Regions from separate parts of the Desulfoplanes formicivorans genome, predicted to be linked through region 1. Evidence: predicted binding sites of a transcription regulator. Region 1 holds the regulator's gene; each other region holds the start of a gene.
What was found. The regulator sigma-54, encoded in region 1, starts transcription at its own class of promoters, with help from an activator protein. The targets are predictions, from matches to a motif close to CTGGCACGGNNNNTGCTT.
Positions count from the first base shown of each region.

Region 1 (7,151 bases):
AATTTCTGGCTCCATGGGATATGCAACCGGCTGTGGAAAAGATGCGTTCCGTGGGCCACGACAAGGTTTGGCTGACCGAGCGGGGAGCGTCCTTTGGGTACAATAATCTGGTTGTTGACTTCAGGTCACTGGCCATCATGAAGGAGTTTGCCTGTCCTGTGGTGTTTGATGCCACCCATTCGGTTCAGATTCCCGGAGGCCTGGGCAGCGCTTCGGGCGGTCGCAGGGAGTTCGTGCCTTTGCTGGCCCGTGCGGCAGCTGCTGCAGGATGTAACGGCCTGTTCATGGAAGTGCATCCTGATCCGGACAAGGCCCTTTGTGATGGTCCCAACAGTTGGCCTTTGCGTACCACCAAAACCCTGCTCAAGGAATTGATGGCTCATTGGAGTGTGCCTCATGAATGCTGAGGAACGTGCCGCCAGGGTCAGGATGCTCGTGCTCGATGTGGACGGGGTGCTGACGGACGGCGGCTTGTATTATGATCAGGAGGGCAACATCCTGAAGCGGTTCAATGTTCAGGATGGTTTGGGCATCAAGCTGGCCCAGCGGGCAGGCCTTGCCATCGGGGTCATCTCCGGACTTGATTCCAAGGCCGTGGCCACCCGGGTCAGGGAACTGGGTATTGAGTACTATTATCCGGGCCATCATCACAAGATTCCGGTTTTGCGCCAAATAAGCGAGCAGTCCGGGATTGCCTTTTCGGAAATGGCCTATGTGGGAGATGACTGGGTGGATGTCGGTCCCATGGAAGTGGTTGGTCTGCCCATGGCCGTTGCCAATGCCCAGCCCGAGATCAAATCCATGGCCCTGTGGATCGCCAACGCTCACGGTGGGCAGGGGGCGGTCAGAGAGGCCATTCGTTTCATCCTGCAGTCCCAGCAACGGTTGGATGGACTGTGGCGAACCTGGGCAGATTGAGCAGCATGAAAAAGACAATCTGCCTTTTTCTTGTTGTTGCCGTTGCGGGCATTGTTCTGACCATTTGGCATCTTCGGAAAGATGTGTCCGTCTCCCCGGAAACGCCGTCCCTCAATATGGATCTTTCACTGCAGGGAGTCACCCTGCGTCAGGGCAGCAAGGGCCGCCTGTTGTGGACCCTCAATGCCACCAGTGCTGATTACCGCAAGGACCAGGGCGTCGTGTTCGTCACGGATCCCGAGATCCTTTATTTCCAGGAAGAAGAAAGCACCCCGGTGTATGTTGAAGGCGATCATGGCCGGATTGATCAGAAGAACGATCAGGCGGATATCTGGTCCCATGTGCTGGTGCGGTACCAGGGCAGTGTGCTGACCACCCAAAGCCTGCACTACAACGGGACAAGCTCCCTTTTGTTGTGCAACAAGGATGTGGAGATCCGCAGAAAGGATATGGTCCTGACTTCCCAAAGGGCCACTCTGGAACTGGCAACCAAACGCGTGCAGGCCCACGGGCAGGTAAAGGCGGTTTTGATGGCTGATTCGCCTCTGCCTTCACCCTAGCGTTGCAGGCGGGATGTGCAGCAGTCACGACATCATTGAACAATGGCGATGCACGGGATCGTCTCTTCCGGATATCTTGCCCAAAGAATTGCACAGGTGTTTTGCGGATCCCATGGGGATGGCGGATCATCTTTGCATTCCGGTTCTCCCTGCACCGCCACCGGCGTTGAGATGAGCGAGGGCCGGATGGTTTCGGATGTATATCAGTCAACCGTTTTCAGCTTACAACCAAGGACATTGGCGTGAACTATCTTTGCAGATTGCTGGCCCTGATTATCTGTTTGTGGCCCGGACCGGGAATGGCCCAGGAGGCCAGGGTGGCAACCACCATCACCTCGGACAGCATGTTCTACAGCCCTGACAAGAATGAAGTCTCCTTTGAAGGCAATGTGCATGTGGTGCGCGATGATTTCAGGATCTGGTCCGAGAAATTGATCATTTATCTTGCCGAGAATGAAACATCCACTTCCACGGCCACCCCGGGCAATGACCAGCCGTCCCAGGATCTTTCCAATGTTGAAAAGATTGTGGCCCTGAACAATGTCCGGTTGGAAAGTCAGGGCAAAAAAGGGTTCTGCGGCAAGGCCATCTATTTTCAGCAGCAGGAGATGTTGCAGATGGAAGAAAGTCCCCGCCTTGAAGACGGCAAGAACACCATCAGCGGGGAAATCATCAAGCTGTATACGCGGGATAATCGCAGCGAGATCATTGGTGGCAAAAAACGGGTCGAGGCCATTTTCTTTTCCCGCCCCCAACAGACGAAGTGATACCATGGCGATTCTCAGGGCTCATGATCTCGTAAAAATTTTCGGCAAGAAACGGGTTGTCAAAGGCATCACCATCCAGGTTGAGGATGGTGAGGTTGTCGGTCTGCTTGGTCCCAATGGTGCCGGGAAAACCACCACCTTTTACATGCTTGTTGGAATCATTCGGCCCAATGGGGGCTCGGTGTTTCTGGGGGACCAGGAAATCACCCGGTGGCCCTTGCATCAGAGGGCCAAAAGCGGCGTCAGTTATCTGCCCCAGGAAAGTTCCATCTTCAAGAAGCTGACTGTTCGCCAGAATCTGATGATCATTCTGGAATACACGGGCCTGTCCAGGAAAAAGCGCAACGAAAAAGCCGATCATCTCCTTGAGCAATTGGGTATTACCCGCCTTGCCCATCAAAAGGCAGCCTTCTTGTCCGGAGGAGAACGCCGACGCCTGGAGATTGCTCGCGCCCTGATTCAGGACCCCACCTTCATCCTTCTTGACGAACCCTTTGCCGGTATTGATCCCTTGGCTGTGGAGGATATCCAGCAGATTATCCGTTCCCTGCGGGAGTTGGGTATTGGAGTGCTCATTTCGGATCACAATGTCCGGGAGACCCTCAATATCTGCGATCGTGCCTCCATTGTGTATGATGGGCAGATCATCCTTGAAGGAACCCCTGACGAGATCGTCAATAATCCCAAGGCGCGGCAGATTTATCTTGGAGAAGATTTCACCCTTTAGATGATTGCAAGGGGTTTGCTTCTGTGGCACAAGGAAAGTGCAGGCAAACTTGAATGATCCTTTTTTCACTTTATTGAAATAATTCATAACATTTTTGCAACCTTTCTTTAGCCGGGCACTCTTTGACGCCCGGGTAGTCCTGCCTCGACGAGAATACTTATGGCTCTGGAATTACGACAAAATCTCAAGCTCACTCAGCAGCTGGTCATGACCCCTCAATTGCAGCAGGCGATCAAGCTTTTACAGCTATCGCGGGTAGAGCTGCTGGACGTGATTCAGGAAGAACTGCTGGAAAATCCCATGCTCGACGAACAAGGTCAGGGCGAAAACAAGTCCGAGCAGGAGAGCAATCAGGAGGCCGAGACCAAAGGACAGGATGACAAGAAGGAATTGGCAACTGAGGAAAAAGATTTCCTCAAGAATGCCGAATGGGAAGATTATCTGGGAGATTTTTCCAGTACCACCCGACAGGTTCAGGGGTATGAAAGTGAGTCCCTGGAAGAGATCAGTTCCTATGAAGGCCGCGTTTCGGCCAAGCCCTCCCTTGAGGGTCATCTGCTCTGGCAGCTCCATCTTTCCGATATAGACGAAGAAGATTGTCGCATTGGTGAGATGATCATTGGCAGCCTCACCTCTTCCGGATATCTGGCCGCCAGTGTGGAAGACCTTGCCCAACAGCTTGGGGTATCGGAAGAAACCGTGGAGCGGGTGCTTGGGGTTGTCCAGCATTTTGACCCCGTTGGCATTGCTGCCCGCACGGCCAAGGAGTGTTTGCTCATCCAGCTTGATGCTGTTGACGACCATGATCCCATCCTCAGGTCCCTTATCGAGGATCATCTGGAAGACATTGAGCAACGCCGGTACAAGCCCCTTTTGCGCAAGTTCAAGCTCGCCAAGGACGATCTCAAGGAATATCTTGACGTCATTACCGCCCTGGATCCCCTGCCCGGTGCCAGTTACGGATCTTCCACCTCGGTTTATGTCAGCCCTGATGCCTACGTGTACAAGTATGACGATGATTATATCATTGTCCTCAATGACGATGGTTTGCCCAAATTGCAGCTCAACCCCTTTTACATGGAGACCATGCAGGGGCGGACAAGCAAGGAAGACTCATCCTATCTTCATGAAAAAATGCGTGCTGCCCAGTGGTTGATGAAGAGTCTGCAGCAGCGTCAGCGGACCCTGTTCAAGGTGGTGGAAAGTATCGTCAAGTTTCAGCATGATTTTTTCGATTACGGACCCACACGCCTCAAACCCCTTATCCTCAAGGATGTGGCTGCTGATATTGACATGCACGAGTCAACGGTCAGCCGGATCACCACCAACAAGTACCTGGCAACACCTCACGGTATTTTTGAACTCAAATATTTTTTCAACAGCGCATTGGATCTGGACGACGGGACCCAGGTGGGTTCGGAAAGTGTCAAGGTGGCCATCAAGAAGATCATTGAAGGAGAAGATCCCAAAAAGCCGTACAGCGACGAAAAAATTTCCAAAATGCTCAAGGACATTCTTGAGGTGAATATTGCGCGCAGGACCGTGGCCAAGTACCGTTCGGCCCTGAATATTGAATCGTCTTCCAGGCGCAAAAAATTTTTCTGATTCTCCCAGGGCTTTTTCCGGAGTACAAGGAAACTTTCTTGGAGCCGTGTTTGGGACGGCATACATGTGTTGTCGTGTACCCACCTTTATCCAGGAGGTATTCTATGAATATGAACTTCAACTTCAAGAACTTCGAGCCTTCAGATCATCTGCGCGAGTATGCCAAGGGTCGTTTTGGCAAGATTGCCAAGTATGTCCCCAATCCGGATAACGCTGATCTCCAGGTCAATCTTGAAGTGGAAAAGTTTCGTCATCGGGCAGATGTGGTCCTCACCGGTGACAACCTCCGATTGTCGGCCAACGAGCAGAGCGAAGACATGTACTCCACGGTGGACCTGCTCCTTGACAAGCTCGAGGCCCAGGTGCGCCGTGTACGCGACAAGGGCAAGAAGGTCAGGAAAAAGGGGGCAACCGGCAGATTTGATGTCATCAGTTTTTCCGATGAAACGGAACTCAAGGGGCAAACCCCGACTATTGTCCGCTCGGACCGTTTTTCTCCCAAGCCCATGGGCGTGGATGAAGCGGCCATGCAGCTGGACAGCCTCGAAGATGATTTTTTGGTTTTTCTCAATGCTGAAACAGAACGGGTCAATGTGATCTATCACCGCAAAAACGGAGATTTCGGTCTTATTGATCCTGGGATTTGATACATGAAACTTGCTGATTTTCTCGATGATGCATGTGTAATCGCTGACTTGCAGGCCAGGACCAAGGAGGAGGTCCTGGCCGAACTTATTGAACCCCTCAAGGCAAGGTGGCCCGAACTTGATCAGGAAAAGATACTTTCGGTTCTTCTGGACAGGGAAAAGCTCGGGACAACGGGGATAGGTGACGGCATTGCCATCCCTCATGGCAAGATGGAGGGGATCCAGGAGGTCGGGCTTGTTGTTGGTCGCAGCCTCGAAGGACTGGATTTCAACGCGCTGGACCACAAGCCCTGCCGTATCTTTTTTCTGGTGCTGGCACCGGAACATGTGGCAGGAATGCATTTGCGGATCTTGGCCCATATTTCCCGACTCCTTCAAGATGTTTCCTTTCGGCAGGCATTTCTCAATGCGTCTGACAAGATGGCCTTGTGCAACCTCCTCAAGGAGGCGTAGCCTGTGAGTTCGATCACACCCCCTGTTGTCATTTTGACCGGTTTGTCCGGGGCAGGCAAAAGTACCGCTCTCAACGTGTTTGAAGATCTCGGTTTTTTTTGTGTCGATGGTCTTCCGGCAAGCATCCTTACCGCCCTGGTCACTCTGTTTGCTCAAGAAAAAAACAGCAAATACAGGGGGATTGCCTTGGGTATGGACCTGCGGCAACTGGATTTCATGGACCAGTGGCTTCTTGCCCGGGAAGAACTGGACAAGCTGGGGGTCGTTCCCAGGATTCTTTTTATTGAAGCCGCAACCAATGTTCTGCTGCGTCGTTACGCCACAACCCGACGTCCCCATCCCCTTGAAAACCGCGTGGCCGGCCTGGAGCAGGCCGTGGCCATGGAACGGGAAATCCTGGCTCCCATTCGGGAACAGGCCGATCTTGTAGTGGACACATCTGCGTATTCGGTCCATGATCTGCGCCGAATCATCCAGGAACATTGGACCGTTTCCAGGGAGAGCGCCTCGGGTTTACGGGTTCATCTCATTTCCTTTGGATTCAAATACGGTGTGCCGGCGGAAGCAGATATCGTGCTGGATTTGAGGTTTTTGCCCAATCCGTATTTTGATGAAAAATTACGGCCCTTTTCCGGCAAGGATGAGGCCGTGGCCAAGTATGTTTTTGCCCAGGACGTTGCCCGGGAGTTCTTTGAAAAACTCCAGGGGTTTCTCCTTTTCCTGTTGCCCTTATATGCCAAGGAAGGGCGCTACCGTTTGACCATTGGTTTTGGCTGTACGGGCGGGCGTCATCGATCCGTGGCTGTGACAGAGAAAATGTTCACCATTCTTCGTCAAAAAGGGTTTGTCGTTTCCCTGGAACACCGTCATCTTGAATTAGGCTAGTCGGGGAGTATGCTTGAATGATTGGTATCGTATTGGTAACCCATGGTGTACTGGGCGATGTTCTCCTTGAAACGGCAAGGACCATTGTGGGAGAAACGCCGTATTGTCAGTGTGTGGGCATTGATATTTCAAAAGGCATGGACGCCATTCTCGCCGAAGTTAAGGATGCGGCCAAGGCCTGTGACCAGGGCCGCGGTGTTTTGGTTCTGACGGACATGTTTGGTGGGACGCCGAGTAACATCAGCCTTTCGCTTCTTGTGGCCGGAAAACTGGAGGTCGTTACCGGGGTCAATCTTCCTCTTTTGCTCAAGGTCCTGGCCCATAGAGATCTTGAGCTGCACAAGCTTGCCTCTGAAGCCAAGTCGGCCGGTAAACAGGGAATTCTTGTGGCCGGTGAAGTCTTGCGAAGGAGGGTGGAGGGATAAATGCTCTGGGTGAGGATAGATAATCGACTCGTGCACGGACAGGTCATCGAGACCTGGCTCCCCTACACCAAGGCGCGAACCATTATCGTTATCAACGATGAACTGGCCGACGACATGATCCGTCAAGAAATCATGCATCTGGCCATTCCTCAGGATATCTCCCT
Region 1 covers NZ_BDFE01000016.1:156,754-163,904, reverse strand. Annotated here, with positions in the region: gene kdsA (3-deoxy-8-phosphooctulonate synthase) at 1-407, shown strand, start outside; gene DPF_RS08690 (KdsC family phosphatase) at 397-918, shown strand; gene lptC (LPS export ABC transporter periplasmic protein LptC) at 924-1,478, shown strand; gene DPF_RS08680 (LptA/OstA family protein) at 1,721-2,245, shown strand; gene lptB (LPS export ABC transporter ATP-binding protein) at 2,250-2,972, shown strand; gene rpoN (RNA polymerase factor sigma-54) at 3,132-4,577, shown strand; gene hpf (ribosome hibernation-promoting factor, HPF/YfiA family) at 4,682-5,224, shown strand; gene DPF_RS08660 (PTS sugar transporter subunit IIA) at 5,228-5,677, shown strand; gene rapZ (RNase adapter RapZ) at 5,681-6,562, shown strand; gene DPF_RS08650 (PTS sugar transporter subunit IIA) at 6,580-6,987, shown strand; gene DPF_RS08645 (PTS sugar transporter subunit IIB) at 6,988-7,151, shown strand, end outside.

Region 2 (7,151 bases), on a different contig from region 1:
CTGGGTATCGCGCACCTGCTCGACCGCAAGCCCACCACCCTGAGCGGTGGTGAAAAGCAGCGTGTTGCCCTGGCCCGGGCCCTGATCCTTGAGCCGGCCGCCCTGCTCCTGGACGAGCCCCTTTCGGCTCTGGACCCGGTTTTACGCGAAGAGATCAAGGATCTGCTCAGGTCCATCCACAGGGATCTGGGAACAACCATGGTCATGGTTTCCCACAGTTTTTCCGATGTGTTCTACCTGGCCAACAAGGTGGCCATCCTCAAGGACGGCAGCATTGTCCAGCAGGGCGAGGTGGAGCAGGTCTTTGACCAGCCCAATTCGCGATTCACCGCAGGATTTGTGGGCATGCGCAACATCCTGGAAGCCACCATAGAGGACAACCGGGCCCAGACCCGGGGACCGGCCGTGATCCTTCCCGCAGGCAACCATCCCGCGGGCGGCTTTCTGGCCATCCGGCCCGAAGACATCTGCCCCTTGCGTGCGGGCCACAACGGATTCGAAAATACCCTCTCCGGGACCATCACCCACATGGCCCACCAGGGATTTTATTTCGATGTCTGGCTTGATGTTGCCGGACTCAGGCTGCAAGCGGTCTGGGACAAACATTTTGTTCTTGAACACGATCTGGAACCCGGTACACGCGTGGACATCGGCTTTTACGCCCACAAGGTCCACGTGCTCCCGGAAAACACGGGGTAAATCTCCACCCACAGCCCATCGAGGTAAGAACCATGCCCATCGCCATAAGCATTGTCGGCTACAAGAACGCCGGCAAGACCAGCCTGGCCATTGATCTGGCCAGGGAACTCACCCAAACGGGCCATACTGTTGCCGGTGTCAAATTTTCCCACGAAGGATTTGATCAGCCATCCACCGATACCCATGCCCTGAGCCAGGTCTGCCAGCAGGTCATTGGCATGGGCCCTGACCAAACAGCCATATTCTGGCCCAAAGCAAGCTACCTTCCGGACCTGCTGCCCCTGGTCAATGCGGATGTGATTCTGGTGGAAGGCGGCAAATCCCTCACCTGGCTGCCCAGAATCCTGGTGCTCAGGTCTCCTGAAGAAGCCGAATCCCTGGACAACGGGCTGGCCCTGGGAACCTGGGGACAGGTGACGGCCAAGGGACTGCTCCCCTTGACCACCATGGAACAGCTGGCCCGGGTAGTTCTGACTCGCGGATTCATGCTGGCTGGCCTTGACTGCAAATCCTGCGGCCGTCCCGACTGCCTGACCCTGGCCAGGGAAATTGTGCAAGGCAAGGCCCTTCCCCGGGAGTGCAAGGCCTTCAAGACAGGCATGAAAATCACTGTCAACGGCCATCCCCTGCCCATGAAATCCTTTGTGGAAGACATGATTGCTGGCTCCCTCAAGGCCCAGCTGGCAACCCTCAAGGGATATGTTCCCGGATCAAAAATCGAGATCACCCTGCGCTGATCACCAAACCGTTCTGCATGAAAAAAGCCCGCTCACATGCGGGCTTTTTTCATGGCAGGCGCGCGAGCACGGCCTCCACCAGGGGAGCAAGGGAAGGCCGGTGCTTGGCCGAAACAAACACGGCCCGGGGAAATATATTGGCCACCACCTCCCGTCGGGCATCGTCCACAAGATCGTTCTTGTTCATGACCAGAATTCTCGGGATCTCGTGGACCCCCAGCTCGGCCAGGATGGCATCCACGGCCGCCACCTGGGCTTCCACCTCGGGATGGCTGGCATCGGCCACCTGCACAAGCAGATCGGCCACTTCCAGTTCCTCAAGGGTGGCCATGAAGGCCTCCTTGAGGTCCTCGGGCAGCTCCCTGATGAAGCCCACCGTGTCCGTGAGAATGATCTCCCGGTCCCGGGGAAAGCGAAGACGCCGGCTGGTGGGATCAAGGGTGGCAAAGAGTTTGTTCTCGGCCAGGACTCCACTGTGGGTCAGGGTATTGAGCAGGGTGGACTTGCCCGCGTTGGTATACCCGATCAGGGCGACAATGGGCACTCCGGCCCGGGCCCGGCTGGCCCTTGTGGCATGGCGGTGCTTGCGAAGCCTCTTGAGTTCTCCCTTGAGCAGGGAGATGCGGTTGCGGATCTTGCGCCGATCCATTTCCAGCTTGGTCTCACCGGGTCCACGGCCGCCAATGCCCCCGGCCAGACGACTCATAGCCCGGCTTTTGCCCACCAGCCGAGGCAGGGTGTATCCCAGCTGGGCCAGTTCCACTTGGAGTTTGCCGGCCTTGGTCACGGCATGCTGGGCAAAGATGTCCAGAATGAGCTGGGTCCGGTCCAGGATCTTGCGCTCGGTCAACCGGGAAAGATTGCGCATCTGGGTGGGTGAGAGTTCCCCCTCGAAAACGATCACGGCCACACCGTGCTGCAAAGCAAGAACCTCCAGCTCGGCCAGTTTGCCCTTGCCCAGAATGTGCTTGGGATTGACCCGGGCGACCCGCTGGACGATTCGGCCAACCACCTCCAGCCCGGCCGTGTTCGCCAGATCCGCGAGTTCATCAAGGCGGGATTTCTGGACCGGCTTGGGTTCCGTGCCCACACTCACAAGCAGGGCATTGCCCTCCCTGGCTCCGGTCTCAATGCGCTGACCGGTACGGGCCAATTCCTCTTCAAGGGATTCTGCCTGGGCCGTAAAATCCGTATCCACCCGGTCCCAGGGCCGGGGAGCATGCACCATGTACGGGGTATCGCCCGCACCAGGAGGGAGCAGATGGGCCCAGTGCAGCCGAAACGGCATGCCTTCCAGCACCGAAAGCACGGCAAAGGAGTCCAGACGCAGGAAAACCATATCCATCAGGTCTTCCGGAGTGATGACCGCGTCCCCGAACCTGGTCAGCAAGAACCTGACCCCCCGGAGCCGGCCGGCACTGGTGCGGAAACCGGTCAGTTCGGGAATGAGCATGGCATCATGCTCGCCAATGACAACCATGACCGGCCGTCCCTTGCGATCAATGACCAGACCGATCTGCCGGGAAATGTCCTGGCTGAGCAGGGCCAGCTCCCGCGCCTGTTCCAGCAAGTACCCTCCCCGGGGCGGAAACCTCCGGTTGTACAGCCGGGTCAGCCGTTTGATCTGACCGGGCTTGAGCCCGGTCAGATTTCCCTTGAGTTTGGAGGCTATAGGTCGTCCCTCCCCAGATAGTCGGCGATCATGCGATCATAGGCGGAAATCAGGGAAAAGGTCTTCACGGCCATGGCCCGCCTGAACGGCAGGGAAACCTTCATGTCATGGGCCGACAGCTCCTGCATGAAGGCGGGATAATCGGCAATGTCCGGAAGCACGGTCATGGAATGAAAATTCTTGGCCCCGGCCCGAAGCAGGGTGGGTCCGCCAATGTCGATCTGCTCCACGGCGGACTTGAGATCCATGGTTTGGGAAACCGCCTGGGCAAAATTGTACAGATTGACACAGATGAGATCAAAGGGTGCTATCTTCTTGTCCTCAAGGGTTGCCAGATGATCCGGGTTGTCCTTGTCGGCCAGGATTCCGGCGTGAATGCAGGGATGCAGGGTCTTGACCCGGCCGCCCAGGATCTCCGGGAATCCGGTCACCTGGCTGACCGGGGTGACCGGAAGACCGGCATCGGCCAGCATCTTTCTGGTCCCCCCCGTGGAAACCAGTTCAACGCCATTGTCCACCAGAAAACGGGCCAGTTCGGGCAGCCCGGATTTATCCGTCACGCTGAGAAGCGCGCGCCTGATCGGAAGCAGTTCCATTCTATTCCTCGCTTGGCATCCTGTTATGTTGTGACCGCACCGCTCCCAACGGACCGGTGCACCATGTGATCAGACCACTGATCATGGGGGTGATTGCCAGAAACCGCAGCAATAGGCAAGACAATAGGCACCATCCCGTCTTACATTCGCGCAAGACGTGATGGTGCCTATTGTCAATAAAGGGTCCTCTGTCCGAAAAAGGGCGGTTTAGACCTCTTCTTCCAGCTGATTAAGCAGCTCCCGGGCATCCTTGTGGGTTGCATCGGCCGCCAGAATGGTCTGAAGATGCGTTGCGGCCATGTCCTTTTTGCCCAGGGCAAAAAAACATCCGGCCAGGGAATATCTGACTTCATGCTTGGCGGGGTCAATGGCCAGATAGGTTTCAAGAAAGGGAATGACTTCTTCGAGCCTGTCACAGACATGTCCCAACTGGACCACCCCGAAAAGGGCTATCATATTCTCGGGATTCTTTTCCAGGGACTGGGCAAAAAGTTCAAACGCCCGATTTGTATTGCCGGTTTCCATTTCAATAAGTCCCATGCCTGCCAGGGCCTTGTCCCCGGGCTCTATGGATGCGGCCTTTCGGTACATCTCCATAGCCGAGTCCAGCTCGCCCTGTTGCACGGCAATGGTGGCCAGACCCAGATAGGGATCAGGGTGAATGCCGTTACTCTGGGCCGCTTTTTCATAATAATCCTTAGCCTTGTCGAGTTCTCCCATAAACAGGTAACACTCGCCGAGTTCCTTATTGATTTCGTAATCCAAATGACTGCTCATTGTTTTTCCCTCCTGGCTGATTGCGCGCTTGCCCATGGCTTGGAACATGATGGTTGGGCCAACTTCCTTTCCTCCGGTCAGCTTGCATTTTCCGACAGTCCGGACAGGGGTACCCCCTGTCCGGATAAGAAACCTTGTGCCAAAGAATTGATCAAGCATACCGGCGCCCAGCTTAATGCACAAATCATGCCGGACAATTTATTCTTAAATTAAAAACAAATAAGAAACTGCAGGACATTCTGGAACAAAGGTTGCTTGGCCTGAAACAATACAGCGTATCCGGGCGAGGAAAATAGAGGCGTATCATCCTTGCAACCATTTGCCATCCAAAGATTTTTTACTCGAAACAACCATGAAATCACTCTTTGCTCAACACATGAATCTGACGGAAAAGGTCCTTGACCTGCGTTTGCAACGTCAAAATGTTGTCGCTGCTAATATCGCTAACATCGATACCCCGGGGTACAAGGAACGGCGACTTGAGTTTGAAAAAGAGCTCCAAGAGGCCCTTCAGATTGACCCCCAAAAACGCATGACACGGACATCTTCCAATCACCTGCCAACACCATTTGCTTTTGAGTCCTGCCAGGGAACCTTAATCAAAGAATTAAACCCTCAGATCGTCCAGGGCAAAGACAGTGTTGACCTAGACAAGGAAATGTCCCGCATGGCCAAAAACACACTCTTGTACAACGCCATGGCCACTGTGCTCAAAAAAAGCTTTGATGGACTGGAAACCACTATTCAGGAGGCAAGCAAGTAATGGATTTCATGACCGCCATAGACATTGGCTCCTCAGGACTCACGGCCGAACGAACCCACCTGAACGTCGTGTCCATGAATCTGGCCAACGCCAATACCACTAAGGGGCCGGATGGGCTCCCCTATCGCCGTAAGGAAATATCCTTCAAGGCAGTGCCTGCTGAACCGACCTTTGAGAAACAGATGAAAAACGCCCTGACAAGGGAATTACATGGCGTGGAAGTGGATGACATACGCGATGATCCCCGTCCCTTCAGGCGTGTCTATGATCCAGGGCATCCTGATGCCGGGGAAGACGGGTATGTCAATTATCCGGACATCAATGTGGTCCAGGAGATGGCCTCCATGATGACCATCATGCGCAGTTACGAAGCGTGCGCAACGTCCATTTCCACTACAAAAACCATGTTTAACAAGGCCCTTGAACTGGGCAAATAAGGAGAATGGTTCATGGCTATCAATCCAGTGGCCCTCAAGGCCTATACCAATCCCCTGACCAACGGGACCCAGGAGACTGCCGGTCAAGCCTCGGGAATGGCCCAGAAAACCGGCGGCACCCGCTCTTTTTCCGATACCATCAAAGAATCCCTGGGCAAGGTCAATGACCTGCAAGGAACCAAGGACGCCATGATCAAGTCCTTTGCCTCGGGAGAACGACAAAACGTCCATGAGCTCATGATCTCATTGCAGAAAGCAGGCATGGCCATGCGCATGACCTCGGCGGTACGCAATAAGGTCCTCGAAGGGTACAAGGAACTCGTAAAAATGCAGTTCTAGGTGCCTGCAACGTCCGAAAATGACCATTTGAACCCCTTTTCACCGAGTCGAGACCATGCATCCCCTTGCGCAAAAAACAGTATCAAAGATCACATCCTTCTGGTCCACAAGCTCCATGGCCCAACGGATTCTTGTCACCGGCCTGTGTGTCAGCGTCATCGTCGTTTTCCTGCTGATGCTTTTCTGGCTTAACCAGACGTCCTACAAGGTTCTTTATACCAATCTCTACCAGGAAGATGCCTCCCGGGTGGTGGCCTTTCTGGAAAAAGAACACGTCAAATACAAGCTGGAAAACAACGGATCAACCATCCTGGTCCCAGAAAACAGGGTCTACAATCTCCGTCTGGCTCTTGCCGGAGCCGGTACCCTACACGGCCAGGGTGTGGGCTTTGAACTTTTCGACACAACCCAGATCGGACAGACCGACTTTATCCAGCACATCAACTACCAGCGCGCCCTGCAGGGAGAACTGGCACGGACCATTGCCGAATATCCGGATATCATCTCGGCCAGGGTGCACTTGGTCATTCCGGACAAAAGCCTGTTCATCGAAGATCAGGCCCCCACATCCGCATCCGTAGTTCTGAAAATGAAGCCCTCAACCACCCTTTCCAGGCAGGAAATACAAAGCATTGTCAATCTGGTGACAACCGGCGTGGAGGGCATGACAGACGAACATATTACCATATCCACCACCAAGGGACAGGTCCTTTACCAGCCCAAGGCTGAAGAAGGCATCGGCCTGACCAGCACGCAATTCGAGTACCAGCAGAACCTGCAACGCAATCTGGAACAGCGCATCGAACAAATGCTCGCGCCCATCGTGGGGCAGGACAGAGTCATTGCCCGGGTGGCTGCGGATCTTGACTTCAGCCAGACAAATACCCGGGAAGAAATCTATGACCCCGACAGTTCCGTGATACGCAGCGAACAGCGCAGCGAGGAAGAGAGTTCGGGCAATTCCATGATCGAACAAGGGGTTCCTGAAGCCGAATACCAGGCCGCCCCCAACAAGGCCACAGGCACTTCACAATCCACATCAAGGACCACCTCGACCATCAACTATGAAATCAACAAGGTGGACAAGCACACGGTGTCCCCGCTAGGAAAGATCGACCGGTTGAGCGTGGC
Region 2 covers NZ_BDFE01000015.1:622,658-629,808, reverse strand. Annotated here, with positions in the region: gene DPF_RS07630 (ABC transporter ATP-binding protein) at 1-699, shown strand, start outside; gene DPF_RS07625 (molybdopterin-guanine dinucleotide biosynthesis protein MobB) at 732-1,436, shown strand; gene hflX (GTPase HflX) at 1,486-3,108, opposite strand; gene DPF_RS07615 (IMP cyclohydrolase) at 3,105-3,704, opposite strand; gene DPF_RS07610 (tetratricopeptide repeat protein) at 3,912-4,481, opposite strand; gene flgB (flagellar basal body rod protein FlgB) at 4,834-5,244, shown strand; gene flgC (flagellar basal body rod protein FlgC) at 5,244-5,681, shown strand; gene fliE (flagellar hook-basal body complex protein FliE) at 5,694-6,020, shown strand; gene fliF (flagellar basal-body MS-ring/collar protein FliF) at 6,076-7,151, shown strand, end outside.
Region 2: flgB (flagellar basal body rod protein FlgB) is a predicted target of sigma-54. The motif match lies at 4,721-4,738, and genes of this name have one in related genera.

Region 3 (7,151 bases), on a different contig from region 1:
TTTTCGGACTCATGGTGTATGGGCAATCCCCCTGGACCGGAGTTGCTCATGCCTGTGAACAGGCCCGGGCCCAGGGCGTTGATCTTGTGGCCATGGGAGAGATCACCCGGTTCATGCAGGGAGGGGCGACCGGAACAACGTCCCTGGGTTTCACGTTCAGAATGTACGAGGCAGAAACCGGTATGCTCCTCTGGTCCGTGGCCCTGGCCGGACGGGTGGAAGGCCATCCTGACCGGGACTACATGGTGCTGACCAGCAAGACCCGCATGCCCCAGGCCCCGGAATATCTGGTTGTCGAAACCCTGGCCAAGGATCTGGGTCGGTTGCTCAAGGCCTGGACTTCCGATCCAGCCTGGTCCGGTCCTGAGTCCACGGGGATGCTGCATGGTTTGGGAAGGCCCTCTCCGACATCTTCGGGCCATGCGTCAGGTGCTCACGGGTAACCCCCTCAACGTGCTTGCCGGTGCGTTCCCGGGCGAGTCAGGAAACCAGGAGTTCTTTGCTTTACAATATCCCATGCTCTCGTATATGGCCATTTCTTGGCTTTTTGTCGTTGTGCATGTTTCTGTTTTTTCAACATTTCTACGTCTACCCCATTAATTATGAATCATTTTTTAAGTATCAGGGACCTCAAACAGTCCGAGGCTGTGGCATTGGTTCGCCGTGCCCATGAGATGAAAACATCCGGATTCCGGAGCGATCTTTTGGCCGGCAAGACCCTGGCCCTCATTTTTGAAAAGGCCTCCACCCGAACCCGCACCTCCTTTGAAGTGGCCATCCGCCATCTTGGCGGGCAGACCATGTTCATGACGCCGCGCGACAGTCAGCTTGGTCGCAGCGAACCTCTCAAGGATACGGCCCGGGTCCTTTCCCGTTTTGTGGACGGCCTGGTCATCCGGACCTTTGGTCAGGAAAAACTGGAGGAGTTTGTGCAATACGGCTCCATTCCGGTGATCAATGCCCTGACCGACGAATATCATCCCTGCCAGATCATGAGTGATCTGCTGACCATGTACGAGCGGACTCCTGATTTTGCCGACCTGGTGGTTGCCTGGGTGGGAGATGGCAACAACATGGCTCATTCCTGGATCAACGCAGCCGTGTACTTTCCCTTTCAGCTGAACATTGCCGTGCCCAAGGGATACGAGCCCGATCAGGCGATTTTTGAACGGGCCTCGGAAATGGGAGCCAAGATCTGGATCACCCATGATCCCAGGGAAGCCGTTGAGGGAGCCCATTACATCAACACCGATGTCTGGGCGTCCATGGGACAGGAAGAGGAGCAGAAAAAACGGGAAAAGGCCTTTGCCGGTTTTCAGGTCAATGGGGACATGCTTGCCCTGGCAGATGCGTCATGCAAGGTCCTTCACTGTCTGCCTGCCCATCGCGGGGAAGAGATCATCGAAGAGGTTCTCGAAGGTCCGCAGTCCCTTGTCTGGGATCAGGCCGAGAACCGGTTGCACATGCAAAAGGCCATTCTTGAGTGGGTCTATACGTCGTAACGTACGGCGGGGATGATAGCGCGTTGCGTGATCCCCTTAGAGATAGCAGAACGTGACCTCCAGGGGCTTTCGCGATGAAGGGCGGAAGCACGCAATCAGGGCAGGATCAGCGCTGGCTTTCCCGGTCGGAGGTGCCTGCCCGGCAGTGCATCATGTCTGGCAGGCATGGTCGCCATTTTCATGGCCCGCCTTGACTTCTCGTGTTCCAAGCCGGTGTTTATTGAATCAAAAGGAGCTAGACATGAAGCCAACGGATCCGTCCCTGGTGCATATCCTCGTGGTGGATGATGATCCGCAAATCCGCACATTCATGAAGGATTTGCTCGAGTCATTCCATTATAACTGCGTTGCTGCAAGCAATGCCGATGAAGCCGTGGCCGCATGTGATCACAGGGCCTTTGATCTGGTTCTGTGTGACATTGATCTCAAGGGCGACAATGGCATGGAGTTGGCGAGAAGCCTGCGGAGCAGCTATCCGGACACGGCCATTATCATGGTCACGGGTCTTGATGATTCCGGTTTGGCCGAGACTGCCCTTGATTTTGGAGCCTATGGATATCTGGTCAAGCCGGTGCGGGTCAACGAGGTGCTGATCAACGTAAGCAATGCCTTGCGGCGAAGAAGCCTTGAGCAGCAAAGCCTGCGTCATCAGAAAATCTTGCAGGACCAGGTTGCCGAGCGCACGCGCAAGCTCAACAAGACCCTAAGCGATCTCAGGCGGGCCTTTGACGACATCGTTCATGTCATCTCCCTCACCGGGGAGATGAAGGATGCCTATACGGCCGGCCATCAGCAGCGGGTGTCGGAATTGGCCACAGCCATTGGCCGGGAAATGGGTCTGCCCTATGAAAAGGTGGAGACCATCCGTCTTGCCGGAATGATCCATGATCTTGGCAAGATCGCCATTCCTTCGGATATCCTGGCCAAGCCAACACGGTTGCGGCCCACTGAATTTGCCCTGATCAAGGATCATCCCCAGCTTGGATATGATATTATTTCAACGGTGGATTTTCTGAAACCGGTTGCCAACATCGTGTTGCAGCATCATGAGCGCCTTGATGGCGGCGGGTATCCCAACGGCCTGAAGGGGGATGAGATTCTCCTTGAGGCCAGGATCATAGCTGTTGCCGATGTGGTGGAGGCCATGTCCTCCCACAGGCCCTATCGGGCGGGGTTGGGCCTTGATATCGCCCTGGGAGAGATCGAGGCCAATGCAGGGCGGTTATATGATCGTGACGCAGCAGCCGCGTGTTTGCGACTTTTTCGGCAAAAGGGGTTTGTTCTGGAAAAGGAATAACCCCTTTTATTTGTACCTTGGTGACCGGTGCCAGTGAAAACGCCGGGTTGAATGCTGTTGTGTGCATTCAACCCGGCGTTTGTGCTGGTCTGCCAGTACGGCAGGTTGACTACTCGGCAAAGGGAATCCGCAGATCCGTCAACCGTTCCGAGAGCAATGCCGCTTTTTTGGGAGTGACATAGGAAAGGATTTCGCCAGCCTTGCGGCCGCGCATGCCCGACAAAATTTTGACGGCAATGTCTTCTTCAAGGGATTCCAGGACCAAAGCGGCCTGCTTGGCTTTCATGTTGGAATAGACATCTATCAAGTGCTTGATTTTCTTGTTTTTCATGACGTCAGCCTCGTCAAGCATCTTGCGAATACTGTCCTGAATCTCCTGGGCCTTGCGCAGTTTGGCGTCCAGGATTTTTTCCAGACGGCGCAATTCTTCTTCCTTGCGGTCGAGGGCCTGTTGTTTTTCACGCAGTTCCGTCCATTTCTGCAGGGCACTGCCAAGATCTTCCTGCTGGGCTGAGCCTGGCTTGGTGGTCTCAGGCTGGCTGCCGGACTTGGAATCCGTGTTGCTGGACGAAGCCGTGCTGCCCGGTTGGGTTGTCTGGGGGGGCTGGGCCGCCTGGGCCTCCACCACCCGGGTCGCCTGGATCCGGGGCAGAAACGATCCGCTGGGGGCGAACCAGTGGTTCATCCCGTAACAACCCAACAGGAAAAGCTTGATCAGGCCTACGGCAATCAACGCTTCAAACAGTCTGGGGACCCGCTTTGTCGAAGCGGAGGGTGGCTGTTTCGTCGAATTCCTTTTGTTCAAGGGCTCGTTCCTTGTTTGCATGTTCTCTGGCCTGGTTTGTTTTGAGTTTTTCAAGAAGCTTGCGGTCTCTGGCGCAGGCGATGAGGTGCGATCGTTTTTTTTCCACGTCCCGGGCATATTCCCCCAGAAGTGTCTCTGCCTGTGCACGGTCTTGCTCAATGCGTTTCTTGTAGTTGCCCCACAGCCACAATTCGGCCTGGGTCATGCTTTGCTGCTGCATGAACTGGGCATCACAGGTCTGCTGTTGGGCCATAAGCTGCCTGACCAGTCGGCCCTGATGTTCATAGCGAGTCTTGGCTTGGGAAAAGGCCAGCTGGGCCTGCTCTTCCTGCTGGAGACGATACTGCAGGATGGATGCGAGTTTGAAGACAAAAGACCGACTCATGGGCAGCTCCAAGCTGGTTTCATGCCAAAAAATCTGTGAGGCCCGTTGTTGGACAATGAATGTGCCTCATTACATGAAGAGAGGTTCTCCGAAAAGGCCGCCTTTTGTCAAACAGACCGTACACAATCAGATGAGCACTGACTTTCCGGAGCATTTTCGGGTCATGGTCGGGAGGTGCTCTTCATGAATGGTGCAGGGGATCATCCTGGCATGTCTTGCAAAAAAATCCTTTTGGGACCAAGTTGCACCGAGTGGCGATACGGCTGCCTGAAGGGAAAAGAACCCCCATGTCCTGAAAACAGTATGCAGGTGATGAGGTCATCATGTTGAAATTCATTCATGCCGCAGACATCCATCTGGACAGCCCTCTTCGAGGTCTGTCCAGATATGAGTCGGCTCCTGTTGCCTCCATTCGCAATGCCTGTCGAAGGGCATTGGAAAATCTGGTTGATCTGGCCATTGAGGAACAGGTTGCTTTCGTGCTTCTGGCCGGGGATCTGTATGATGGGGATTGGAAGGACTACAGCACGGGCATTTTTTTCAGCCGTCAGATGGGGCGTCTTGACCGGAAGGGTATCCGGGTCATTGGTGTGGCCGGCAATCATGATGCGGCCAATACCATGACCAGGGCCCTGGCCGCTCCGGCCAACATGACCCTGCTTGCTTCCCGCAAACCCCAAACGGTTGTGTTGGATGAGTGCAATGTGGCCATCCACGGCCAGAGTTTCAAGGACCGGCATGTTCAGGACAATCTGGTGCGCGACTATCCCGCTGCCCGGCCCGGCATGTTCAACATCGGCCTTGTGCATACCAGCCTGGATGGGCGTGAAGGGCATGGCGTGTATGCGCCCTGTTCCCTGGATGACCTGCGGGCCAGGGGGTACCAATACTGGGCACTGGGACACGTGCACAAGCGGGAAATAGTGAGCAATGATCCCTGGGTGGTGTTTTCCGGATGCATTCAGGGACGGCATATACGGGAAACCGGCGACAAGGGGTGCATGCTGGTCACGGTGGAAGATACAACCGTTATCGGGGTTGAACCTGTTGCCCTGGACGTCTTTCGCTGGGCGGTATGCCCTGTTGATTTAAACGAGGCCCATGATGCAAACGAGATAAGCCAGCGCATTCGTACGGCCCTTCAGGAAGAACAGCGCCATGCCCAAGGACGACCCCTGGCCGTGCGGGTTTGCTTGCAGGGCGCTACCCGGATGGCCGAGGAACTGGCCGCGCGATCCCATACGTGGCTGCAGCGGATCCGGATGCTCGGGGCGGAGATCGGAGACGGCGATATCTGGGTGGAGCGGATGCAACTGGCAACTTCTGAGCAACCCGATCGGGAGACCCGCCGGGACGAAGATTCCGGTTTCGCGCATATGCTCAATGAAATCGAAGCCACGCCCTGTGATTTTGAAGCCATTCCCGGGGTGGCTGCTGTTGTAGACGAATTGGTGCAGAAACTTCCCGTGGAGGCTGTTGACCCTGATTCGGGATGTGATGTTCATGATCCCGAAACCGTGCACCGGCTGGTGGATGAGGCCAAGCAGCTCCTTGTGGGACGATTGATGAACATGGGAGGAAAAGGATGAGGATCGATCGGCTGGACCTGATCGCCTTTGGCAGATTCTCGGATACCTCCCTGGATCTCTCCGGGGGCGAGCAGGGACTCCATCTTATCTACGGGGACAACGAGGCGGGAAAAAGCACCTCTCTTCGGGCCCTGGTTGCCTGGTTGTTTGGTATCCCTGCCCGCACCAGGGATAATTTTAACCATTCCAACGCCCAATTGCGTATCGGGGGCCGGCTTCGGTTGACCAATGGCCGGATTCTGGAATTCGTGCGCAGGAAGGGCAACAAGGGAACCATGCTCGATCCCGCAAGTGGTGAGGCCCTGGATGAGGGCCTTCTTGCCTCTTTTTTGCCCCAGGGCATTGATGAGACCCTGTTCAAGAACCTGTATGGCATTGATCATGATCGGCTCGTTGCCGGAGGTCGGGAACTTTTGGATCAGTCGGGGGATGTGGGCCAGGCGCTTTTCAGTGCTGCTGCAGGCACGGCAGGACTCAAAAAGGTGGTTGCCGACCTGCGGGCCGAAGCTGAAGACCTGTTCAAGCCCAGGGCTTCGACCAAGGTGATCAACCAGGCCCTGATCCGCTACAAGGAGGCTCGAAAGCAGCTCAGGGAGGCCACGTTTCCTGTGGCCGAGTGGAAACGGCTGCATGCGCAATGGGATGAAACCCTTGGGCAGATCCGGGAGGTTGAAGAGGTTATCCGCGGTTTGAGCGAGGAAAAGAGCCGACTGGAACGTCTTCTCCGGGTCAAGGGGGCCCTGGCCGAACGTCGAACCGTTATGCAACGTCTTCAAGAGCTCAGGGATGTTCCCCTGTTGCCGGAACATTTTGAAGAAGACTGCGCCCTGGCCAGAAAAGATCTGAGCACCGGAGAAAAGGATCGCAACAAGGCCCTGGCCAAACTGGATCAGCTTGAACAGGAGGTCAGGTCGTTTCATGTCCGGCAGGATCTGCTGGATCATGAAGCCGAGATTGTCCGCCTGTTCAAGGCCATGGGTGCCGTGGAAAAAATTCATGAAGACCGACCTGGTCTGGCCGCCCAGCAACGGCTTTTGCGCAATGAGGCCAGAGCGCATCTCAAGAGCGTTCGTCCAGATATGTCCCTGGATGCTGCTGATCAGGAGTTGCGCCCCCTTGTGGGGAACAAGAAATGGGTGGCGACCCTGGCCAGCAAGCACGAGGCGCTGGTCCAGAAAGAGGAGAGCGCCAGGAATCTTGTGCAGGAAATTGTTGATGAACGGGACGCCCTTTCCAGGGAACTGGCAGATATTCCAACGGTCCACCTGGATGTGCGGGAAGTAAAGGCTGTTATTGCCGCTGCCAGCAAGGCCGGGGATCTTGAACCGCGTCTGGACGATACGGAGCAGCGGGTACACGAAGCACAGCAGGCATTGGAAACCCTTTTTGCCTCGCTGGGTCGGTTTGCCGGAACCATGGACGAATTGGCAGCTGTTCCTCTGCCTGTCAGTGAAACCCTTGATATGTATGAAAAGAGGTTTGAAGACCTGCACGAGACCCGCAAAGACGTGCAGACCCGGCTTGGGGATGCCCAAAAAGAACTCAGGGGTGTGGAACAGGAACTGGGGGCCCT
Region 3 covers NZ_BDFE01000004.1:57,303-64,453, reverse strand. Annotated here, with positions in the region: gene DPF_RS00560 (hypothetical protein) at 1-443, shown strand, start outside; gene argF (ornithine carbamoyltransferase) at 600-1,502, shown strand; gene DPF_RS00550 (response regulator) at 1,744-2,799, shown strand; gene DPF_RS00545 (MotE family protein) at 2,909-3,484, opposite strand; gene fliJ (flagellar export protein FliJ) at 3,537-3,989, opposite strand; gene DPF_RS00535 (metallophosphoesterase family protein) at 4,313-5,578, shown strand; gene DPF_RS00530 (YhaN family protein) at 5,575-7,151, shown strand, end outside.
Region 3: fliJ (flagellar export protein FliJ) is a predicted target of sigma-54. The motif match lies at 4,000-4,017, and genes of this name have one in related genera.

Region 4 (7,151 bases), on a different contig from region 1:
GCGGTCTTTCAGATGCTGAACCATGGTATCACCACGGGCGCCCTGTTCATGCTCGTGGGGGCCATTTATGAACGAACTCACAGTCGGGAGATTGCCGATAACCTTGGTCTGGCCAAATATCTTCCCGCGTATATCGGCTTTTTCGGATTGTTTTCCATGTCATCTCTGGGTTTTCCCGGAACCAACAGCTTTGTGGGCGAGGCTCTGGTGCTGATCGGAGCCTTCCAAAACAACGTCATTGTCGGTGCTCTGGCCATTCCCGGAGCCATGCTCGCAGCAGCCTACATGCTCAGATTGCTGCAGAAGCTCGCCTGGGGTGCTCCTTCCGCAGGTAAGGAATTGCCTGATCTGGACCGTCGCGAGTGGGCCTATATCCTGCCCCTGGCTGTGCTGGTCCTGTATCTTGGTCTGGCCCCTACCCTGACAAGGCTGACCATTGACGCGTCCATTCCCAAAACCATCAAGCGGGTGCAGACCGTGTTGCAGGATAAGCGACCCGATCTGGTTACCCACATGTCCGTCTCCATCCCGATGTCCCGCCAAGGAGTGCAGTAACGATGACCAACTCCCCCATGATTTCCTTCATTGTCACCCTCGGCCCCGAGCTTTTTCTGCTTCTGTTCATTGCCGCCCTGTTTCTGGTTTCAATATGCAGACGTGAAACCGAAAAAACCGAATGGATCGCATGGACCTCTCTGGTGGGCGTTCTCATCGCTTTTGCCGGATTGGGTAGTCAGGGCATGTTTTTCGCCGATGCCTACCGGGTTGACGGATTGTCGCAGTTTTTCAAGCTGGCCATTGCCGTGGGCTTCTGCATCACGGTGTTCAACGGCAAGAAACTTCCCGGAGTGGAACCCTTCAAGCGTACGGATTACTACCTCATGCTCGCCCTGAGCACCTGGGGGCTCATGCTCCTTGCCAGTGCGGTGGAGCTGATGACCATGTTCATCGCCCTGGAAATTTCCTCCTACAGCCTGTATTCGCTCATTTCCCTGCGCAAGGGGGACAAGCCGGCGGCCGAGGCAGCCATCAAGTATATCCTGTTTGGAGCGGCAGCCACAGCCATTTCCCTGTTCGGCCTTTCCTTTATTCTGGCCTGCGCCCACACCTCGTATCTGGGCGAGCTGACCGGCAAGATCTCCATGGATTGTCCCATCGCCATGATCGGAACGACCATGTTTCTGATATCCTTTTTTTACAAGCTGGCCCTGTTTCCCTTTCATTTCTGGTGTCCTGACGTGTACACGGGAGCCACCAACGAGACAGCCGCGTTTGTGGCCACGCTGCCCAAACTCGGCGCTGTTGTGGCCCTGATCCGGATCACCAATCTGGTTTTGCCGGGTGTTGCCATGACCGACGTCCTGGCCATCCTGGCCGCCCTGTCTATGACCTATGGCAACCTGGCCGCTCTGGCCCAGAAGGACGTCAAGCGCATCCTGGGGTATTCCGGTGTGGCCCATGCCGGGTACGTGCTCATGGGACTTGTGGCCGGAACAGCCAGCGGACTTGCTGCAGCCGCTTTTTACGGATTGGCCTACGTCTTCATGAACCTGACCTGCTTCTGGGTTATTGCCCGGATCTCCCCCACCGGTGAAAATCTGGAACTGGAGGATCTGTCCGGCATGTACAAGTACGCGCCAGCCTATGCCCTGGCCCTGGCTGTCGGGGCCTTTGCCCTGGTGGGCATGCCCCCGACCATGGGATTTACGGGCAAGCTCTTTCTGTTCACCTCCCTGTGGGGTCATGGGTACGATTGGCTGGTCATTCTCGGGGCCATTAACACGGCCTTTTCCATCTTTTATTACCTCAATCTGGTCAGGTACGCCTACACCCGTGAGGCACAGTCTCCACGGACCATTGACCTTTCCCCCGGAGCCAGGCTCACTGCCTTGGGACTGGCAGGAATCGTTCTGGTTCTCGGGTGTATCCCCTCAAGCGTGTACCAGACCGCTTTGGCCGCCACCCGTTCCATATGGGGGGTCTAGCTCCCTTGTAGCGAGCAGGATTGATTACGTGGCTACCACCTAACTTTTGTGGCTGCGGGTGATCAGCACACATTCTCAACCGGCTCTGCTTCATCCGCACCATCTTCCTTGCCCTTGTGCTTCATGAACGCCCTGAGGCGTGATTCCCTTGTACGGAATCACGCCTCTTTTTTTGGCGGATTAGCGGCAGGTTTTGCCTGAAGATCTGAAAACGGCACTGTCCTTGCTCTGTCGTAGGTGTTTATGGCGCAACAGAATTTTGACTCTTTTTTCCATTCTGTAGGATTTCATGTACAAGCCTCGCACTCCCTTGACGCACCATGAGGAAACCATGGCCGGGTTGCTCGATCAGAGCCCGGATCAGGGCTCTGATCCCGGTTCCTGGTCGGTTCCCTGGTCGGACCTGATGATGACCATGTTCATCCTTTTTGCGGTTCTGTTTGTCTATGCCAGCGCCAAGCGCGATTTTTTTCGAGAGGTAAGTGAGGCCTTGACTGGTTCAACTCAGGATGTACGTCAAGAACTTGACCGGCCCGAGTCCCGGGTCGCAAAGGTGCGGCCCGTGCACCGGGATATTTCCGCCGGTGTGGAGGCAAAGACCGCTCCCAGCTTGCGCTTAGGCGATGAGGAACAGAGCCAGGACACGCCGGATCGGAAGGCTTTTTCCCTGGAGAAGCCGCTTCTTTTTGACCATCTTTCAGACAAGCTTGAGCCCGAGGCCCTTTCCCTGCTGCAGTCCATGCTCCCTGTTTTGCAGCAATCTCATTTGGACGTGGAAGTCATCGGGTATACTGATGGGATGCCCGTGCATACCCCGACCTTTGCAGGAAATTGGGAACTGGCCATTGCCAGGGCCATGAGCGTTGCCCATTGGCTTATGCATGAGGGCGGTATTGCGCCCTCGAGGATCACGGTGAGCAGCCGTGGAGCCAACGATCCCCGGGTACCCAACACGTCCCGGGCCAACAGAATCCACAATCGACGGGTTGAGATTTTCTTGACCAGAAACCGTCAGGGAACATGATCATGACCAGAAAGAACTTTTATGGAGCGGCCGTGTGCCTGTGTATCTTTTTGATGGCCTTTGTGTTCATGGACAATGGGCTTGCCTTTCTGAATCTGAGCGGGTTGGCTGTTGTTGTCTGCGGCACCCTCGGCGCCATTTTTTTGAGTCATCCTTATGATGCTTTGATCAGGGCATTCAAAACCTGCAAACATATCTACACCACAACCCCTCCCCCGCCAGCGTCCATTGTCCAATCCCTGCTGGAGCTGTCCATCAAGTCCCGCTGTCACGGCCTGTTGAGCCTGGAAAAGAGTGCGGGCAAGCACGGCGTCGCGTTTCTACGCAATGGACTTGAACTCTTGGTTGATGGGTACTCCCAAGAGGAAATCCGGGAAATCCTGTCCATGGAAATGGTTTTTTTCAAAAATCGTCGTCAACAAAGCGAAGTCATCTTTCGGAACATGGGGCGTATTGCCCCGTCTTTTGGGGTGGCCGGAAGCGTGATCGGGCTCATCGGGATGCTTTCCGGACTCGGTGATACCGAGATCATCCTGCAGACCATTCCCATGGCCCTGACCTCGACCCTGTACGGGATCGTTTTCAATCAGTTTTTTTGCACTCCCCTAGCCGAAAGTGTTCGTGGCAGGACCAATGACGAATTGCTCAACGCCTCGATCATTCTTGAGGGAGTACTGGCCATCAGGAAGGAACAGCATCCGCGCAAGCTGGAAAAGCGCCTTGCCTCGTTTCTCGCTCCTGCCGAGCGGTATGCTACAACCCGTGATTTTCAGGCCATTCGCCAGAAGTACATTCGCATGGTACGCACGCGCCACCAGGAAGAAACAGCGGACCTGTCCGGACCATCTGCCGTGACCTCGTTGCACACGGTCCCAACCCGGTCCTGACAGGGGTCCGGGTTGGTGCGTGTCCTAAAATTGTAGGACAACTCTGCAGTTAATCCGTATTCGAAAAAATAAAGCCGCTTGTTTTCAGTATGTTGGAAACAAGAGGCTTTTGCATTTTTTTTCGTTGCTTCTGTCAGACAATACGGGCAAACTGACCACCATGCCATGTTTCGTTTCCCGTTTTCTTCAGGTCTTCGTGATCAGCGTGTCCATTGTAGGCGTTGTCGCTTATTCGGCGGTTTCTTGGGCCGGAAAAAACGACAAGGTGTTTCGGGTCTTTGTGGTCCACAGCTATGGCCCTGATCATATCTGCGGGGCACCGCAGTTTCGCGGCATTGAACGGGCTTTGACCGAACGCCTTGGCAAGGGGCGGTTGGTTTTCGAGCATTTTTATATGCTGACCAAGACGCAGTACATAACCCCGGACGAGATTCGGCAACGGGGTGATCTTGCCTTGCGGGCCATCAAGGACTTTGATCCCGACCTGATCATGACCCTTGACGATAATGCCTTTCGTACCGTGGGCCTTGATCTTGCCGGAGATGCAACTCGCCCCGTTGTCTTTTCCGGGCTGAACAACCCTCCGGAAGTTTACAACCAGACGCACAGGTTCATGCAGTCGCGTTCGTATCCGGGCGGAAATATCACCGGAATTTACGAGAAGCTCTACCTGTACAAAACCCTGCAGGTCCTCAAGCAGGCTCTACCCCAATGCCGTCGGGTTGTGGGCATCACCGACGAGTCCTTCACAGGTCAGGCCCTGTACCGTCAGATGCTCCTGGAAGCCGAGCAGAACAGGGGCTCCTTGCCTGTTGAGTGGGAGCTCCGCCAGGTTCGTACCTTTCGTGAGTACAAGCAGCTCGTTGACGCATTGAACAGGGACACAAGCGTTGACGCCATTTTCCCTCTGGCCTTTCTGCTGGTCGATGAACAGGGCCGTCCGGTTTCGGGCAGGGCCATTTTGTCATGGACCCTTGTCCACTCTTCCCTTCCCGAGCTCGCTATCAACTATGAATTGTGCCGGCTTGGCCTGTTTGGAGGGGCAGCCGTCCATTTCGAATCCATGGGGTATGCGGCCGGGCTTTTTGGTGTTGCAATTCTTGAAGGCCAGCATCCCGGCAATCTCCCCATTGTGGATGCGCCCGAATTCGCCATTGTCTTTAACACGTCTCGTGCGGCCATGCTCTCCAAGAAGATCCCGCTTCCCCTGCTTATGGCGGCTGATGCGGTGTACACCTCCATGCCGCTGATTGAACAACAATAATGAGCTCTTCCAATATTTCTCTGCAGAAACGGCTGCTCAATGCGTGGCTGATTTTCCTGTGTCTGCTCGCCTTGGTGGGCGCGCTTGTTTTCAGCTACATCATCCATCTTCAGCAGCAGACCGTGATTTCCGAACTCCATCGGGAAGTAGTCCTGGTGGAGCAGATGCTTGAAAATCGTCTGCTGTTCAACCGCCGGCATGCGGCAAGAATGGCTGCGGACAATTCCTTGAGGGTTCTTGTTCAGCTCAAATTGTGGTCGCAGGCCAGGAACGTGCTGGCCCAATCAACTTTGCAGGCTTCTGTTCGGGCGGCATGGCTAATGGGGCCGGATGAGACCATCAACTGTGCCTATCCTGTTTCGGAAGCCGATTTCTGCCCCATGGGCTTTTCAGGGCCTTCTGACCGGTTTCTGGTGGCCAAGGGGCGTCTCAACCATCTTGTTCGCAAGCCCATTTACAGCCGAAATCGTCATTTGCTGGGATTTCTGGTTGTCGCCTTTATCTATCCCGAGCAGTCATTTCTTGACCAACTGGGGACGGATCAGCCCCAGTACATAGCCGTGGTTGCCGATAACCAGGTTGTTGCCGCGTCAACCCAGCTTCCCCTGGAGCATTTCACGGCGGAAGATCTGCTTGACCACAAGGAGATCCATCTGGTCAGCGAGGGCGAACCCGCCCATTTCCTGGTGGGAAACACAACCCTGTTTCTTTCCAACCAGAAGTTGGGCATCTATCTTTTGCAGGATTTTGCTCCGGTGCAAAAGCCCTTGCAAACCCTTGGGGTCATCCTGGTTCTTTTTTCCCTTCTGGTGGCAGGCGGTTGTTTCGGATTCTATGCCTACCTCAAGCACCGGATCATTTTTCCCATTGTTGCCCTTTCCCGGGCAGCCCGGGAGATTCAGAAAACCGATTCCATCGCCCCTCTGGAAAAGCTGGTCTATCCTTCTCCCTCCAAGGACGAGATCCGTTCGCTCATCAATTCCTTCAAGGCCATGGCCGGATATTTGAACAAGGCCAGAACCCAGGCGGAATCCGTCAGCGCCATGAAGGATGCCTTTCTTGCTACGGTCAGCCATGAAGTCCGAACTCCCTTGAATGGTATTTACGGCATGACGCAGCTTTTGCAGCGTTCCGGCCTGACCCCCAGGCAGGAGCGGTATGCCTCCAATATGCTCATTTCCATTCACAACCTTCTGGACATCATCAACGATGTCCTCGACATTTCCAAACTCAAGGCCAAGGGATTTTCCGTTCACGAGCAACAGGTTGATCTTGCAGAGCTTCTTGGCTCCATCCAACAGATGCACGTTCCCATTGCCGAGGCCAAGGGGCTTGAACTGCGCCTTGAGTGTGATCAGCTTCCCCGGTTTGTTCGGACCGACTCCCTGCGTCTGCAACAGGTCCTGAACAACCTGGTGGCCAATGCCATCAAATTTACTTCTTCGGGGTATATTGCCATCCAGGCCCGCCTTGAGACCCCTCAGGAGACCACAGGCAGGGTGGCCAGGATCCAGTTTGCTGTCCAAGACACGGGCATTGGCATTCCTGATGATCGTCAGGATGTCGTTTTTCAGCCGTTCACACAGATCGACGACGGCTTGGCCCGAAAATACCCTGGTACGGGCCTTGGTCTTTCCATTGCCTCGAAAATCGTTGCCTTGCTGGGAGGCGACAAAATCATGGTTCAAAGCGCTTGCGGCAAGGGAAGCAGGTTTTTTTTCTCTCTGGATTTGGAAGTCATGCACGAGATGCCCGCAGACAGCGGGGAGGCTGCAGACGGCTTGAAAGAGGGAACGTGTCCGTGTTCTGCAGTGCCTGCCTCATACCAGCATCTGCGCATTCTGGTGGCCGAGGATAACGCCATGAATCAGGAGTTGATCCTTGAAATCTTTGAGGTGCTCGGCATTGGCAAGTATCATGTGTGTGCAAACGGCACTGAAGCGCTCACCGCGCTGGTGGACCATCCCCATCGGTACGATGTCCTGCTTTTG
Region 4 covers NZ_BDFE01000015.1:220,949-228,099, reverse strand. Annotated here, with positions in the region: gene DPF_RS05965 (complex I subunit 4 family protein) at 1-555, shown strand, start outside; gene DPF_RS05960 (NADH-quinone oxidoreductase subunit N) at 558-1,985, shown strand; gene DPF_RS05955 (OmpA/MotB family protein) at 2,275-3,009, shown strand; gene DPF_RS05950 (motility protein A) at 3,012-3,896, shown strand; gene DPF_RS05945 (ABC transporter substrate-binding protein) at 4,057-5,160, shown strand; gene DPF_RS05940 (ATP-binding protein) at 5,160-7,151, shown strand, end outside.
Region 4: DPF_RS05955 (OmpA/MotB family protein) is a predicted target of sigma-54. The motif match lies at 2,197-2,214, and genes of this name have one in related genera.